4 regions of the Terrabacter lapilli genome follow, and region 3 is predicted to be linked to each of the others. Evidence: riboswitches for the same ligand, from Rfam matches in the RefSeq annotation. Region 3 holds a riboswitch; each other region holds the start of a gene.
The links. A riboswitch is a leader RNA that binds a small molecule or an ion and turns the genes downstream of it on or off. The one in region 3 is predicted to bind cyclic di-AMP.
Positions count from the first base shown of each region.

Region 1: linked by a shared signal. The riboswitch ahead of ABD241_RS10155 (CHAP domain-containing protein) and the one ahead of ABD241_RS13255 (transglycosylase family protein) in region 3 are both predicted to bind cyclic di-AMP.
Region 2: linked by a shared signal. The riboswitch ahead of ABD241_RS18095 (C40 family peptidase) and the one ahead of ABD241_RS13255 (transglycosylase family protein) in region 3 are both predicted to bind cyclic di-AMP.
Region 4: linked by a shared signal. The riboswitch ahead of ABD241_RS20210 (C40 family peptidase) and the one ahead of ABD241_RS13255 (transglycosylase family protein) in region 3 are both predicted to bind cyclic di-AMP.

Region 1 covers NZ_BAAAPU010000007.1:484,251-488,403, reverse strand. Annotated here, with positions in the region: gene ABD241_RS10170 (zinc-dependent alcohol dehydrogenase family protein) at 1-300, shown strand, start outside; gene ABD241_RS10165 (alpha/beta hydrolase) at 445-1,125, shown strand; gene ABD241_RS10160 (iron chaperone) at 1,255-1,629, shown strand; cyclic di-AMP (ydaO/yuaA leader) riboswitch at 1,870-2,062, shown strand; gene ABD241_RS10155 (CHAP domain-containing protein) at 2,066-2,977, shown strand; gene ABD241_RS10150 (alkene reductase) at 3,198-4,153, shown strand, end outside.
Region 2 covers NZ_BAAAPU010000011.1:115,603-119,755, forward strand. Annotated here, with positions in the region: gene ABD241_RS18080 (acyl-CoA dehydrogenase) at 1-1,321, opposite strand, end outside; tRNA gene ABD241_RS18085 (tRNA-Gly) at 1,505-1,578, opposite strand; gene ABD241_RS18090 (FBP domain-containing protein) at 1,645-2,139, opposite strand; cyclic di-AMP (ydaO/yuaA leader) riboswitch at 2,531-2,693, shown strand; gene ABD241_RS18095 (C40 family peptidase) at 2,701-3,300, shown strand; tRNA gene ABD241_RS18100 (tRNA-Gly) at 3,387-3,457, opposite strand; gene ABD241_RS18105 (hypothetical protein) at 3,593-4,000, shown strand; gene ABD241_RS18110 (SMP-30/gluconolactonase/LRE family protein) at 4,000-4,153, shown strand, end outside.
Region 3 covers NZ_BAAAPU010000007.1:1,126,696-1,130,848, forward strand. Annotated here, with positions in the region: gene ABD241_RS13250 (serine/threonine-protein kinase) at 1-1,462, shown strand, start outside; cyclic di-AMP (ydaO/yuaA leader) riboswitch at 1,836-2,008, shown strand; gene ABD241_RS13255 (transglycosylase family protein) at 2,059-2,703, shown strand; tRNA gene ABD241_RS13260 (tRNA-Thr) at 2,878-2,950, shown strand; gene ABD241_RS13265 (tachylectin-related carbohydrate-binding protein) at 3,150-4,153, opposite strand, start outside.
Region 4 covers NZ_BAAAPU010000012.1:61,185-65,337, forward strand. Annotated here, with positions in the region: gene ABD241_RS20205 (DsbA family oxidoreductase) at 1-514, opposite strand, end outside; gene ABD241_RS20210 (C40 family peptidase) at 612-1,400, opposite strand; cyclic di-AMP (ydaO/yuaA leader) riboswitch at 1,404-1,569, opposite strand; gene ABD241_RS20215 (iron-dependent transcriptional repressor DtxR) at 1,720-2,415, opposite strand; gene ABD241_RS20220 (MFS transporter) at 2,469-3,698, opposite strand; gene ABD241_RS20225 (hypothetical protein) at 3,766-4,153, shown strand, end outside.

The DNA.
Region 1 (4,153 bases), 640 kb from region 3:
GGCACCGACCAGTCGATGAAGACGGCCTTCCGCATCGCCCGCCCCGGCTCGAGCGTCGGCTTCGTCGGCGCCCCGCACGGTGTCGAGCTGCCCGTCCGTCAGATGTTCGTGCGCAACGTCGGCCTCGCCGGTGGCATGGCGCCCGTCCGCACCTACCTGCCCGACCTGCTGGGCCGCGTCCTCGACCGCCGCATCGACCCCGGCAAGGTCTTCGACCTGACGCTCCCGCTCGACGAGGTCGCCGAGGGCTACAAGGCCATGGACGAGCGCCGCGCCATCAAGGTCCTCCTGCGGCCCTGATGCCGACCCGACCAAGCCGACGGCGCCGCGGCTCCGAACCCCGCGAGTGAGCACGCGACCCGAGCACCCACGCGACCCGGCCCGCGCGCTGGCTGGCAGCTCCCGGCATACGCCCTCGACCCTGCGACAGAGACGGAGCACGAGGTGACGCACGCCCGCCTACTCGACACGGCTGCACCCGAGGCGCCGCAGGGCATCGCCCTCGTGCTCCACGGCGGCGCGGCCCGACGCGGCACGGCGCGCGTGAGCCCGACCCAGCTCTCGGTGCTGCGGATGGTGCCGATCGCCGCACGCATCGCCCGCGCCGTCAACGGTGAGGTCGCCGTGCTGCGCCTGCTCAACTCGACCCGGGGCTGGGACGCGACCCACACCCCCGTCGACGACGTCCACTGGGCGCTGGGCCAGGTCGCCGAGCGGTTCGGGCCCGGGCTGCCCGTCACGCTCGTCGGGCACTCGCTCGGCGGTCGGGCCGCGCTGCTCGCCGCGCGCGAGCACCCGGTCGTCAGCGCCGTCGCGCTCAACCCGTGGGTCTACCCCGACGAAGGACAACGCACGAACCTCTCGGGCCGCAACGTGCTCATCGTCCACGGCGACGAGGACCGGGTGGCCCGGCCGCGCAACTCCGCGTCGGTCGCACGCGACCTCGCCCGGACGGCCGACCACGTCGGCTACGTCACCGTGACGGGCGGCAAGCACGCGATGCTGCGCCGGCACGAGGTCTTCGACGGGCTGGCCGCCGACTTCACCGCCGCGACGCTGCTCGGCCGAGCGAGCGTCGGCGCCGTCGGTCGGGTGCTCGCCGGCGAGGAGTGGGTCGAGGTCTGAGCGGCCGCACGCGCACGGGCGCAGCACCCCTTCCACGGGGTGACCTTGCTTTTGCGGAGGTCCGTTTCGCGCAATACAGTCGGGAGTATCCCCTCCATGACCGGTCCGACACCGAAGTGAGGACCAGGATTGGCCCCTAGATTTGCGTCAGTCGATGACTACATCGCGTCCTACCCGGAGGAGACGCGGGCGCAGCTTGCCGGGGTGAGACGGGCCATCAAGAAGGTCGCGCCGCACGCTGCCGAGAAGATCAGCTACGGCATGGCCACCTTCACGGTCGACGGCAAGCCGCTCGTCTACTACGCCGGCTGGAAGAACCACGTGGGCCTCTACCCGGTGCCGACCGGGAGCCCGGAGTTCGAGGAGGCCATCGCGCCCTACCGGCGCGCGAAGGACACCGTGCGCTTCCCGGTCAGCCGGCCGGTCCCCCTCGAGCTGGTCGGTGAGATCGCCCGGCTGTGCCTCGCCCGCCGCGCCGACGTGTCCGAGAGCCCCAAGAGCTGACGTCCGGACGGGCCCGGCTACCCGCGGCCTCCACCTGGTGGGCGCGACTCCGGTGTGATCTGCGTCTCACCTTTTGCCCGTTGGGCGCTCATTCGAGCCGAAAACACGGACATACGGCGACAGAAGCGGCGCGGCTCCGTTACCGCGGCGTGACTTTTACCTTTCGACTCATCTAGTCTTCGGTGGTCCGTCCAACAGGTCGGGCTCTCGCGTGGTGGACCGCCTAGTCCTGTCACCACCTTGCGAGAAGAACCAAACCTTGTGACAGGAGCGGAGGAACCACACGTTTCTCCGGGCGTCCGGCGCAACGACTCCGGACGTCCTTGGGGTTAAGCCACGGCCCCCGCGCGACGAAGTCTCGTCCGTCGGGTCCGTGACCGGGCACCTTTCCGCCCGAACCCGACAGCTAACTTCGTAGGCGCGGAGAGGCACAGCCGTGATCAACGACACCACCCGTGGGCGCCACCGCGCGCCCGGACGCCACAACCCCCTGAGCGAGCTCAAGCTCCTCGCCCGCGAGTCGGCCCAGCCGGCCCTGAAGGCAGGCGCCCTCGTGGCCGCCACCGGCGGCCTCGTCGCCGGGTTCGCCAACCCCGCGAGCGCCGACTCCCTGTCCCCGGCCGCGGCCAAGGCCGCCGGCGCCAACGCGGCCGTCGCCCCGCAGGGCGCTCCGGCCGCCGTCGGCCCGGCCGCCGCCGCCGCCCCGGCCGCCTCGACGGCCCTGTCCAAGATCGGCTTCGCGCCGGCAGCGCAGCAGGCCACCGCCCAGCGCGTGGCCACGTCGAAGCCGCAGGTCATCCAGGACGTGCAGCTGCAGGCGCAGCGCGCCGCCGCGCAGGCTGCGGCCGCCAAGGCTGCCGCTGCCAAGGCTGCCGCCGAGCGCCAGGCCGCTGCCCAGCGCGCCTCGCGCGACCTGACCCGGAGCACGCTGACCAACAGCACCTCGACCACGAAGTCGGGCAGCAACGGCTACACCCCCGGCGCCTCGGCCGGCATGCGGGCCTCCCACAACTGGGCCACCGCCGGCCAGTGCACGTGGGGCGCCCTCAACCAGTGGTACCAGTCCGAGGGCTACTACCCCGGCGGCTGGACCGGCAACGCGATGGCCTGGGCCTCGGGCGCGCGCTCCGCGGGCTACACCGTGAGCAGCACCCCGCGTACGCGTTCGATCATCGTGATGCAGCCCGGTGTCGCCGGCTCCTCGAGCGTCGGCCACGTCGGCTGGGTCACGGCCGTCAACGGCAACCAGGTGACGATCATCGAGATGAACGCCACCGCCGGCCCGTACAACTACGACACGCGCACGGTCACCCTGAGCGGCGGCATGTCGTTCATCTACGCACCGTGAGCCGAGCAGCTCGCTGACGCGGCTGTCGGCAAGGGGAGGGTGCCTTCGGGCGCCCTCCCCTTCTGCATGTCCATCGGACGCTTCCTGCGACATGGCCCACACTGCGGGCAAACGGGAATGATCGGCCGGCCCTGCTCCTTGTCGCCTAGGTAGTTGAAGGCTCCACCGAACGGGTGGGCCTCGACGGATCCGACAGTCCCCCACCTTGAGGAGCAGGCCTGTGAGCACGGCTTTCGAGAGCATCCGCATCGGCCGCTGGGACCTCCCCCAGCGCTTCGTCATGGCACCGCTGACGCGCAACCGCGCCGGCGAGGGCCAGGCACCGACCGAGCTCAACGCCGAGTACTACGGCCAGCGCGCGAGCGCCGGTCTCATCATCACCGAGGGCACCCAGCCCAGCGCCGTCGGACAGGGCTACCTCGACACCCCCGGCATCCACTCCGACGAGCAGGTCGCCGGCTGGCGCCTCGTCGCCGACGCCGTGCACCAGGGCGGCGGGCACGTCGTCGTGCAGCTCATGCACGCCGGCCGCATCGCGCACCCCGACAACAAGGGCGGCCTCGAGAGCGTCGCCCCGAGCGCCATCGCCGCCCCCGGCGAGATCGTGACCGCCAAGGGCCAGCAGCCGTACGTCGTCCCGCGGGCGCTCGAGACCGAGGAGATCCCCGGGCTCGTCGCCGAGTACGTCCACGCCGCGCGCCAGGCGGTCGCCGCGGGTCTCGACGGCGTCGAGGTCCACGCCGCCAACGGCTACCTGCCGCACCAGTTCCTCGCCCCGTCGAGCAACCAGCGTACGGACGCCTACGGCGGCTCGCCGGAGAACCGGGCGCGCCTGACCGTCGAGATCACCAGGGCCGTGGCCGAGGCCATCGGCGCCGACCGCGTCGGCATCCGCATCTCGCCCGCCCACAACATCCAGGGCGTGCTCGAGGAGGACGAGGCCGACACCGCCGCGACCTACGAGGCGCTCGTCGAGGGCATCGCGCCGCTCGGCCTAGCCTACCTCAGCATCCTCGGCGACCCGGAGTCCGACATCGTGCGCGACCTGCGCAAGCGCTTCGGCGGTCCGGTCATCCTCAACTCGGGCTTCGGCTCGGTGACCCAGCTGGCCGACGTCGAGGACATCCTCGAGCGCGACCTCGGCGACCTCGTCGCCGTCGGGCGTGAGTTCCTCGC
Region 2 (4,153 bases), on a different contig from region 3:
CGACGGGGTAGTCCTGCAGGAACCCCGACCCGCCGTAGGTCTGGAGGGACTCGGTGCCGAGCAGCACCCAGGCGCGCTCGGAGCCCAGGCCCTTGACGAGGGGGAGCAGCAGGTCGCTGACCCGGTTGGCCAGCTCTGCGGGTGAGCCCTTCTCGAGCGGCGCCGCGGGGTTGCCCGCCTGCGCCTGGTTGACGGCGTCCTGCTGGCTGGCGGCGTAGATGACGAGCGCGCGCAGTCCCTCGGCGTACGCCTTCTGCAGCATGAGCGAGCGGCGCACGTCGGGGTGGTGCGTGATGGTCACGCGGGGTGCCGACTTGTCGGTCATCTGGGTCAGGTCGGCGCCCTGGACACGCTCCTTGGCGTACTCGAGGGCGTTGAGGTAGCCGGTCGACAGCGTGGCAATCGCCTTGGTGCCCACGAACATCCGCGCGTTCTCGATGACCTTGAACATCTGCGCGATGCCGTCGTGGACGTCGCCCAGGAGGGTGCCGACCGCGGGCTCGTGCTCCCCGAAGGTGACCTCGCAGGTCGTGGAGACCTTGAGGCCCATCTTGTGCTCCACGTTGGTGACGTGGGCGCCGTTGCGCGCGCCCAGCTCACCGGTCTCGAGGTCGACGTGGTACTTCGGGACGATGAAGAGGGACAGGCCCTTCGTGCCGGGGCCGGCGCCCTCAGGTCGCGCGAGCACGAAGTGCACGACGTTGTCGACCAGGTCGCTCTCGGCGGAGGTGATGAAGCGCTTGACTCCGGTGATGTGCCACGTGCCGTCGGGCTGCTGGACGGCCTTGGTGCGGCCGGCGCCGACGTCGGAGCCCGCGTCGGGCTCGGTGAGGACCATCGTCGTGTGCCAGGCCTTGTCGACGATGTGCTTGGCCAGCTTCTTCTGGTCGTCGTTGCCGAGGTGCCAGAGCAGGTTGGCGAAGGAGTAACTCGCCGTGAACATGTGGACGGCCGGGTTGGCGCCGCAGACCATCTCGGCGACGGACCAGCGCAGCGACGCGGGGACGACCATGCCCCCGAGCTCGGCGGGCACGTCGAGGTTGCCCCAGTCGCCGTCGACGTAGGCCTTGAACGAGCGCTTGAACGACTCGGGCATCGTCACGGTCTGGGTGGCCGCGTCGTAGACGGGTGGGTGGCGGTCGCTGTCGAGGAGGCTGTCGGCCAGCTCGTTCTCGGCGAGGCGCGAGACCTCGTGCAGGATGTCCTTCGCGGCGTCGACGTCGACGTCGGCGTAGATGCCCTGCCCCAGGACCTCCTGGCGGTCGAAGACCTCGAAGAGGTTGAACTCGAGGTCGCGCACGTTGCTCTTGTAGTGGCCCATTCGGGGGACCCTCCGCGTTCTGTCGCTCGTCGTGCGTCCGCGCCGTCGCCGGCGGGCGCGCGAAGTTACTGGCCGGTTACCTTCATGATGCTACCCACCAGTAACGAACGCAAGGGGTCTCAGACACGGCACAGGCGAGCGCGTGCAAGCGAAAGGGCCCGGTCGGTGACCGGGCCCTTCGACTGGAGCAGGCGGCACGAATTGCACGTACGTCTTCCTTCTGGAAGAAGGCTGTTCTGCTACTGAACTACGCCTGCGAGGCGTCGCCTACCGTAGCAACAGCCGGGCCGCCCGCCAAACCCGACCCGCCCGCAGGCCAGCGCCTACGACCCGTCGCGGACCCGGCGGGCGAAGGCCGACGAGCGGGCCCGCAGCTCCTCGACCCGGCGCTCCACGAGCGCCACCGGGTCGAGGCCGCCCTCCATGCTGCTCGGCAGCCGCCGGGCGTGCGCGGAGCAGCTGAAGTCGGTGTGCACGAGCGTGCCGAGGCTGTTGCCCTCCCGACCCGCCGCGCCGGCGCGCCGGGCCGTGAAGAGGGCGACGTCGCTCGTCGCCACGACGTCCTCGCACCAGGCGCACATGGCGCTGGCCTTCCGAGTCCGCTCGGAGGCCCGCAGGAGGAAGCCGACGGGCTCGTCGTCGACGGGCACGACGGCATACGCACGTTGTGCGTTGCTCCGGTCGGTCCAGCCGAGGTAGTCGAGCGTCTCCCAGCGGTCACCGAGCCGCTCGAGGTCGGGCAGGCTCGCGTGCTTCGCCTCACGCCGGCTGGCGTTCACGAAGGACGCGCGGATCTCTTGCTCTGTCAGGGGTTTCACGGTCGTGCTCCTCATCGGTTCAGGGCATGACCGGATGGCCGGTCAGCCGGGGTGGTGGTGGGTCGCGCTGCCTGTCGCTCTGCGGGCCATGGCGGCCACCACCCTCTCCGGACCCGTTCCCGGGCCCACCACGCTGACGAGCTCGCCGCGCCCTGCGCGCGGCGGCGTCCATCCTGCGGGCTGCGGAGGGGTCGGGTCCACCCCTTTTTCGGTGCGTCTGTCGGCTACGCGTATGCCGTTCGCGACGCAAGCGGCCGAGGGCTGCCCGGGTTGGGCACTGTTTGTCCCGGCAACATCTGCCGATATCTGACGACGATCTATGGATCGGGCGCCGGCTCTGCCACCGTCGAAGTGCTCATCGGCCGGGGTCCTCCCCGGCCGGCCCGCGGCACGCCGAGTCCTGTCCGCCGTCGGGGCAGTCGTGCATCACGTGGACAGGATCGGGAGACCCACTTCCGGGCCGGCAAGGACCGGTCCTCGGGGTGAAGCCGCCATGCGCGGCCGGGCTACCTCCGCCCGAACCCGACAGCTCATCTCGAAGGCGTGGGAAGGAACCCGACCATGTCCGCCACTACCCCTGCACGCCCTGAACGCAGTCCCCGACGACTCCGATCGCTCGCCCTGACACCCCTGCTCGCCGCCGCCCTGCTCCTCGGACTGGGCGGCGCTCCTGTGTCCGGCACCGCCGCCTCGACGAGCCCGACCAGCTCGACCGGCTCGACCGGCTCGACCGGCTCCAAGGGCTCCCCGCCGGGAGCCGGCTCCGCATCCGCCGTCACGCTGGGCACCAGGCCGGTCTACGCGGCTCCCGTGCGCCTCCAGGGCCTCTGGCTGACGGCCGCGCAGGTCGGCAAGTGGTACCGCTGGGGCTCTGCCGGGCCCACGTACTTCGACTGCTCCGGCCTCGTCTACTACGTCTACAGCACGCGGCTGCACCGCTACCTGCCGCGAACCGCCAACGCCCAGCGCCTCGCGACCATCCCGATCTCCAAGTCCTACGTCCTCCCCGGTGACCTGATCTTCTTCATGTCGAACGGGTGGGCCTACCACGTCGGCGTCTACGCCGGCTACGGCAAGGTCTGGCACGCGCCGCGTCCCGGCCAGCGGGTCCAGCTCTCGACGCTCTGGACCAGCGCCTGGGTCGCCGGTCGCGTCCGCTGACGACGCACACCCACGTCGCTCACGAACGACGAAGCCGCAGACCCTGCTGAGGGCCTGCGGCTTCGTGTTCCACCAGGTGTGATGTGAGCGAGCGACGGGAATCGAACCCGCGTATCCAGCTTGGGAAGCTGGCGCTCTACCATTGAGCTACGCTCGCCGGGCCGCCGACCGGACCCCCATGAGGGGTACGTGCAAGGCGGCACGCGGCGTCAGTGTAGCCGACGCCGCGACCGTGCAATGACCGCGACCCCGGGGGCCTCCGACCGTCATGGATCTCGCCAAGCAGACCGCCTTGATCGACCACGTCCGCGAACGCGGGGGAGCCAGGGCCCAGGTGGCTGTGACCCTCGAGCAGTTCTTCGACGGCAACGACTGCGAGTGGTGCATCGCCCCCAACCGGCCGGACGACCTGACCCTCGAGACGGTGCGCACGGTCCTCTTCGAGCTGCGTGACCACCCCGAGGTCGACGACGTGCGGGTCGAGCTGGACGTGCTGGAGTTCGCCGAGTTCCCCGATGACGAATGGCCCTACGCCAGTGGGGTCGCCGTCATCACGACGCTCCAGCCGGAGGAGGTCGACGCGCTCACGGCCGCCGCCGACACCGAGCCGAGCGGCGGGCCGGCGGCCGGTGCGGAGTGGCTGGTCGACGCGCCGGCCGTGCCGGACGGCCACCACTACGTCGGGGTCTGGTGGGACTGATGAGACAGGTGCCCGGCATCGTCACCGGAGAGCTCGAGCAGGTCACCGATGCCCTCTGCTACCACGGCGAGGGGCCGGTGTGGTCGCCGTCGTGGGGCGGCCTGCGCTGGGTCGACATGCTCGCCGGTGACGTGATGTCCCTGCGCCCCGACG
Region 3 (4,153 bases):
CGTGACCCGCTACGTCCCGGGGCCCGCCCTCGACGAGGTGGTCGAGGAGCACGGCGCCCTCGCGCCCGCCGACCTGCTGCGTCTGGCGTGCGGCGTGGCCGAGGCCATTCGCTCCATCCACGCCTGCGGGGTCGTGCACCGCGACATCAAGCCGGGCAACGTCCTGCTCGAGGACGGCGACCCGGTGCTCATCGACTTCGGCATCGCCCACCTGCAGGACGACGTGCGCCACACCGTGGGGGGCCTTGTCATGGGGACCCCCGGCTACCTCTCGCCCGAGCTCGTCGAGGGCGCGGCCATCACCGACGCCACCGACTGGTGGGGCTGGGCGGCGACGATCACGTATGCCGCGTCCGGCCGCCCGCCGTTCGGGCGCGGCCGCATGGACGCCGTCCTGGCCCGGGTCCGTGCCGGGGCGGTCGACCTCGACGGCGTCGACCCGCGCCTGGTGCCGCTGCTGCGAGCCTCCCTCTCGCCGGACCCGCGCCGGCGCCCGCACGCCGACGAGGTCATCGCCGCCCTCGAGCTCTATGCCGCTGGACAGGCCGCCACCGTCCCCACGCCCCGGGGCGGGCTGTGGGACGACGGCCGCGGCGCCGCCACGCCGGGGGAGACCCAGGTCGTCGAAGGGGTCGGCACCGCCGTCCTGCCACCGGTGGCTCGCACCGCCGTCCAGCCGGCCATCGACCGGGTCGCCCCGTCGCTGCCGCCCGAGTCGGCGCGGTGGGCGCCGCCCACCTCGCGGCCGCGGGTGCCCCCGCCCGCGCCACCGGCCCGCGACCGGGGCTGGGACGACCTCCCCGACGAGCCGGGGCAGTGGGACGACGAGGAGGACTGGGAGGACCACGAGCCCGTCCAGCGCGAGGGCGACCCGCGGATCGGGATGCCCATGCGCACCGGCCTGCTCGCAGCCGCAGCGGTCGCCTGGGTCGGTGCCCTCATGGCGTGGCCCGGCATGGCCCTCGTGACGATCGCGGTCCTGTCCGCCGTGGCGCGAGCGACCGACCGTTCGGTGACCGCGCTGGTGCTCCGGCGCTACGACTTCGGGCGTCGGCGCAGCGACGTGCCCTTCGCCGTGGTCTCCAGCCCCTGGCACCTCGTCGTCGGAGCCGTCGCCACCGTGGTGGGGCTGCTCCTACCGGTCGCGGTCGCGCTCGCCGGCGTCTTCGCAACGGCCTTGATGCTGGCCGGAACCCAGGGGACCGACCTCGGGCCCGGCTCTCCCGCAACGCTGGCCGTCGGGGGCGCCATCGGCCTGCTCATGCTGTGGTGGGGCCCCGGCGGTGCCTCGCTGCGTCGTGGCTCGCGCTCCATGGCCCGCCGACTGGTGCCGGCCGGCCTTGCGGTGCAGGTGGTTTCGGGCGTCCTCATCGTCTTCGGTGCCGTCGCGGCGCTGGTCGCGCTCAGGCACGGCGCCAGCTTCTCGTGGAACCCGTTCGGCGCCAGCCCGTTCGGCCGCTGACCGGCTCGCGCAGCTGAGCCTGCAAGGGCGCACGGTGGGTCCGACGCGACCGCGTGGGACCGCGCCCGACGCATACGGCGTCTGTGTGCCCGCCGTGGGGACACCATGCGGTTCGTGTGCGCGTGTAGCGCACGGCTGCCCAACTGTGGGCCACGAACAGATCACGAAATTGTCTCGACGTGGGTTGTGCGGCGTTGAAACGTCACGTACCGTCAGTGCTCGGCGGCACCCCGGCCTTCGGGCCGGATGGGGGAATCGACATGTGTCCCTGCTCCGCTTCGTCGCGTCCGGCTCCACCCGTGCGCTCTCCACAACTTCACATGGACACCCAAAGAATCCGATCCCTGAGCGCGCCGAGCCTCGCCAGCCAGGGATGTAGCCCACACCGGTGGGCCGGGCGAGGACGGGGGACCCAGTGTGGCCAGAGAGTTCCCGTGCAACGACGCACGAGCACGACATCTGGCCTGGGGGTGAAGTCGCTTCCGCGACAGGGCACCTGACGCCCCAACCCGACAGCTAACCCCGCAGGCGCACGTCAGGAAGGAACACCACCAATGCAGTACCTGTCCAAACATGCTGCGGCGAAGAAGATCTCTGTGAAGCAGCGCCTTGCGGGAGTCGGCATCGCCGGAGCGGCCACCATCGTCGGCGGCCTCGCCACGGCGGGTTCGGCCAAGGCATCCTCGGTCTGGGACGCGGTCGCCGCGTGCGAGTCCGGCGGCAACTGGGCCATCAACACCGGCAACGGCTTCTACGGCGGCCTGCAGTTCACGAAGAGCACCTGGCTCGGCTTCGGCGGCGGCGCCTACGCATCGCGCGCCGACTACGCCTCGCGTGAGGCGCAGATCGCCGTCGCGCAGCGCGTCCTCGCCGTGCAGGGCCCCGGCGCCTGGCCCGTCTGCTCGGTGCGTGCCGGCCTGAGCCGCTCCAACGGGGGCGCCACCTCCAGCAACATCACCGCTTCGCGTTCCACGCAGCGTGCCCCGCTGACCACGAAGTCGACGGTCACGAAGAAGTCGGTCAGCAAGAAGAAGTCGTACGCCGGCACCTCCACGGTGAGGAACACGGCCCGGAACACGGCGACCGGCCCGTCGATCACCGTTCGCAGCGGCGACACCCTGGGCGAGCTCGCCCAGCGCTACCACGTGGCCGGTGGGTGGAAGGCCCTCTGGAAGGCGAACGGGGCCCGGGTCACCAACCCGAACCTCATCTTCGTCGGCCAGGTTCTGCGCCTGCCCTGAGTTACTGGTAGAACTGAGCCGGACGGCCTCGCGCGACCAACCCCTGGGTTGCGCGGGGCCGTCCTTCTGCGTCCGGCCCTCCCTCGGCCCCACGCTCGGGTGGGGCGATCGTTTGGGCGTATGCCGCCGCGCTCGGTTACGCTTTCGCCCGTCCCGGGGCTGTGCCGCGGGCCCGCTGGCGTGGCGCAATCGGTAGCGCACCTGTCTTGTAAACAGGTGGTTAGGGGTTCGAGTCCCCTCGCCAGCTCTCTGACCGGCACAAACATGCCTGAAGCTCCCCTTCCCGCCCGGCTGGGGCGAACCCGTCCACTGTCCTGGGTCCGTCGAGCCTGATGAGGGCGAGCCGCTGACCTACTTCCGCGACGCTCCTTGGCTGAGGGAGAGGGCACCGACCGACGAGGCCCTCAGCGGCGGACGACTACTCGTCCGCCGCTCTGAGGTGGGTCTCAGCCGAAGTACGGCGACGAAGGCGCCCAGAGGACATGCGTCTGGCCGTTCTGTGAGGTGCCGCCGCTGACGGGCACCCAGCTCTCGAGATCGCCGGCGTATCTGAAGAGATCAGATACGGCGGGGTCCGTCGGTGACTGCGGGTCAACTCCGTGGGCAGCGGTCCACGAGCCCCACTGGCCCGAGAAGGCGGCGGTCTCGAGGGCACCCATGACGGCCGAGGAGGAGCCACGCGACACGACCATGACCCGGCCGGATTTCGTGATGGCCACTGATGGCGCTCCGACCGTGCCCGCGGGCAGCTCGCGCCACGGACCGCTCCTGCCGTCGGCGGTGAGCGGGAGCGTCCGGATCCGAACCACCCCGTCGGTGCCGCGATAGGCCAGGACCCCGTCCAGGCCTCCTGGGTACGCCACCAGCGACGGCGTCGTCGCAACTCCGGTTGCCTCGGTCGTCCAACCGTGCAGCGTGCTGCCCTCGAAGCGGCCGAGGCGCAGGTCGCCGCCGCCTGTGACCACGCCGACCACGAGCTGCGCCCCGCCCGCGCGCGCGACCATGACCTGGACCGGGGCGAGCCCATCGATCCCGGTGTAGAGCCAAGGCAGGAACTCCCCTGTGTCGAGGAGCTGCCGCTTGACCCACAGCCGGCCCTGTGCGTCGACAGCGAAGTGGTACGCCGTCGTGCCGATCGATCCCGACGACGGCGAGGTGACCATGCGGCCGCCTTCGTCCGTGCTGGGGAGCAGGCTGAAGGTCGAAGGGCGCTGGAGCGCTGCGTGCATGGTGCCACCGGGACCGGTTGCCAGGACCGAAGCACGGCCATCGGTCAGCCGGGTCACCGAGGGAGTGCCGGCCGCACCGGGGAAGTCTGCGGTGACCTGTCCCAGGCCGCCGCTCTCGCCGTCGAACCGGCCCCAACGGAGCCCAGACCCGCTTTCGGGGATCATCACATCGACGGTGGGCGACGTGTTGACCGACGTCAGGCCCGGTCGGTCGGTGGGCG
Region 4 (4,153 bases), on a different contig from region 3:
CCGCGGCCACCCGCCGCTCATCCATGCCGCACTCGGCGGCCAGGCGCTGGAGCACCTCGTGGTCGTCGATCGCGAGGCCCTCGCCGAAGTGCGCCCAGTGGAAGCGCTCGACCGCCGCGGAGCGCAGCGCCGGCCCGCCCATCTCGCCGGCGAGGGCGCACAGGCGGTGCGCGTCGAAGGTGTTGGCCCGCACGGCACGGTCCCAGTCGAAGACGAGGTCGTCGGCCTGCGCCTCCTCGCTGGCCTTGGCGTTCATCAGCCGGCCGGTGCCCGCGTCGCCGCCGCCGTAGCGCATGGACAGGTGCTCACGGACGGGCACCGCACCGCCCACCGGGACGTCGGGGTCGAGCTCGAAGGAGCGCAGGCGCAGCATCACGTCGTGCGGGCGCTCGAAGGCGGCGATGGCCGCCTCGACGCGGCGCTTGGCCACCCACGAGTAGGGGCAGACCAGGTCGCTCCAGAGGTGGAGCTCGATGTGGGTCGTGGACTCGGCGGCAGGCTGGACTGTCGTCATCACGTCAGTCAACCACGGACCGTCGCACCCGCCGGGGAATGCGATGTGCCCCCACCGGAGTCGGTGGGGGCACAGGGCGTGGCGCGAGAGGGGTCGCTCAGAAGCGGCCGTAGCCGGAGGGCGTCGTCCAGATGGAGTGGTTGCCGGTCACGGTGCCGGGGCGCTGGGCGTCGATCATGCGGCCCGGGCTGACGTAGATGCCCACGTGGTAGGCGGGCGAGCCGAAGAACACGAGGTCGCCGGGGCTCGGGCTGCTGACGGGAGTCGCCGCCGCCTGCTGCGCGGAGGCCGTGCGCGGGATCGAGATGCCGGCCTGCCGGTAGACGTAGGACGTGAAGCCCGAGCAGTCGAAGCCGGACGGGGTGGTGCCGCCGTAGACGTAGGGGATGCCGAAGAGCGACTGGGCGATGCCCACGATGCCCGAGGCGCTGGGAGCCGGGGCGGGCACCGGGTTGAGGGCGGCGCGCTGCGTCGAGCGCGAGGCGCGCTCAGCGGCGGCCTGGCGGTCGGCGGCAGCCTTGGCCGCAGCCTCCTCGGCAGCCTTCTGCTGGGCGCGTCGGGCCTTGACCGCGATGTCCTCGATGACGACCGGCTGGGACGTGGCCTGCTTCAGTGCGGGGTTGGCGTAGCCGATGGCCGACAGCGCGTTGCCTGCCGTCAGCGTGCCGGCTGCGGGCCCGACGGCGGCCGGAGCCGCGACGACGCTGCTCGAGCCGTCGGCGGCGTTCGCCGTGCCGGCGAACGAGGCCACGAGACCACCCGAGGCAGCCACGATGGCTGCGCCCTTGACGGCGGGCTGAGCAGACTCCTTGGCGATCGTCTTCAGCTCTGAGATCGCGCTGAATCGACCGGGGGCGCGGTGGCGCCCGGGAACGTTCTGAGCCACTGTTAGACCTCTCGACGCCGGCGAGGTGAGCTGTCGGGTTCGGGCTGGAGGTAGCTGCCCGGCCTTCGCTCGGACCGAGTTCGGTCCACGGAAGGCTTCACCCCGAGGACGTCTCACGACGCCCGGAGAACGTGGTTCCCCCGCTCCTGCCATGCGGTTCGTGCCGAGCCCCGGGTCGATGGCAGGACTAGGCGGTCCGACCCGTGGCACCTGCTCGACGGGGAGAGCAAGTGGGGCCAACCGTACCCAACTCCCCCATTCTTGTCACGTCCGGGTTGCGGCACGTCAAAGGCTTGTCCGCGGACGCGTAAAGAAGGCCTCAGGCGGCCTGGCAGAAGACGTGGACCGCCACGTCGTCGGGCAGCGAGACGCCGTCGGAGGGCTCGCCTCCCTCACGGACCGCGAGCACCCTGCCGCCCTCGCGGACCACCTCGACCCGGGCCCCGGGCACGACGCCGGCACTGGTCAGCAGCGCGAGCGCCTCGGGGTCGACCTGGACGGGCTCGCCGATGCGGCGGATGGTCACCACGGACGGGGCGTCACCGACGACGGCCGCCAGGGTCCGCAGGCCGGCGAGGAAGTCCTCCCCCTGCTGCACGCCGAGCTCGGCCAGCCCCGGGATGGGGTTGCCGTAGGGGGACTCGAGGCCGTCGCCGATCAGGCCGAGGATCTTGCGCTCGACCTTCTCCGACATGACGTGCTCCCAGCGGCAGGCCTCGTCGTGGGCGTACTCCCACTCGAGGCCGATGACGTCGACGAGCAGCCGCTCCGCGAGGCGGTGCTTGCGCATGACCCGGGTGGCCAGCAGCCGGCCACGGTCGGACAGCTCGAGATGGCGGTCGCCCGACACGGCCACGAGGCCGTCGCGCTCCATCCGGGCCACCGTCTGCGACACCGTGGGGCCCGAGTGGCCGAGACGCTCGGCGATGCGGGCGCGGAGGGGCACGATGCCCTCCTCCTCCAGCTCGAAGATCGTGCGGAGGTACATCTCGGTGGTGTCGATCAGGTCTGTCACGGTCATACCCTCTCAGAGTCGCGTCGTCGTCAGCGCCCGCGTCAGCGCCCGCGTCACCGGCCGCCCGTCGCTGGTGCTCGGGTGGGGTCGTGGCGTGGCACCCAGACGCGCAGCCAGCCCGCCCCGACCAGGGCGCCCGCACCGAGGACGACTGCGGAGGCGCCGAGGGACATGACGGCGCTCAGCCCGGACAACGCCAGCGGACCCGCCGCCCTTCCCAGGTCGGCACAGAGCCGCCAGCCACCGAGGAACTGGGCCCGGCCCTCGGCCGGCGACGCGTCGGCACCGAGCGTCATGATCAGCCCGGCACCGAGCCCGTTGCCCACCCCGAGCACCGTCGCCGCCGCCGTCACCGCGACCAGGCTGGTGGCGAGCGGCAGCAGCGCCATGCCGAGCCCGAGCACGACCATGCTCGGGACCGCAGCCGCGACCCTGCCGTAGCGGTCCATGAGCCAGCCCGAGGGGTAGAAGAGCGCCATGTCGATGGCCCCGGCGACGCCGAAGACGAGTGAGGTCTGCGCCGGCGAGAAGCCGACCGACTCGGCCCAGAGCGGGATCAGTGCCTCGCGGATCGCCCGCGCGCCGGCGACGCACATCGCGCCGGTGCCGAGGGTGAGGAGCACGTGCCGGTGCTGCAGCAGCACGGAGGCCACGCTACGGGGGGCTCCCCGGCCGACGACCCGGTGCGCCTCGGCCGTGATGTCGGGTGCGAGGAGGACGAGGACGAACGCCGCCAGGCTGGCGACACCGCCGACGGCATACGCCGAGTCGGTGCCCCAGCGCACGATGACGAGCGAGCCGATGAACGGGCCGACGAAGGAGCCGATGCGGTTGACGCCGCCCAGCGTCGACAGGGCGCGGGCCCGCATCGCGACGGGAACGGCCTCGGTGAGGTAGGCCTGCCGGGCCAGCCCGAAGAGGGAACCGGCCAGTCCCACCACGAGCACGCCGGCGAAGAGCATGACGAGGCCGCCGGCGAGGGCCGCGATCAGCATGCCGGCCGCCTCGACCACGGCCGCGATGAGAAGGGCGCGCCGCTCCCCGATGCGCGCGGCGAGCGCTCCCGAGGGCAGGTCCCCGAGGAGCTGGCCCACGCCCATCATGGCGACGAGGAGGGCGGCCACCCCGACGGAGGCGCCGAGCTCGCGCGCCGAGACCGCGACGATCGGGGTGACGGCGCCCGCACCCATCGAGCCGAGCAGCGTCGGGCCGTATGCCGACAGCGCGATCGCGCGCAGGCCGGCGTCCCGCCCGCGCGGGCTCTCCCCCCGAGTCTCGGTCACGCCACAGGACCCTAACGATCGGGTTACTCGGGTGGCCGCCCCGGTGGGCCGACGAAAGCATGGGCGGGTGGCTGGAGGCGAGGTGACGAGCGAGGCGAGCCCGGTGCTGCGGTCCCGCACCGTGACGCTGCTGATGCTCGCCGCCGTCGCCGCGTCCCTGCTGGTCTCGACGGTGGCGCCGATGGCGACCGCGGTCGTGGGGCTGATCCTCTTCGGGGTCCTGCACAACCTCCTCGAGATCCGCTACGTCGTGGGCCGCTTCTCCTCCCTGCTGACGCCGCCCTTCCTCTACCTGCTCGCGGCCCTCGTCGCGGCGGTGGCCGTCAGCCGCCTCGTCTCCGGGATGGCGCCCGGGCCGGCGCGGCTCGCGGAGATCGTGCTCGGCTACGCCATCCTCGCCGCCGCTGCACAGCACGGTCTCGACGGCCGCCGCCGGGTGACCGCGTGGGTCCTGC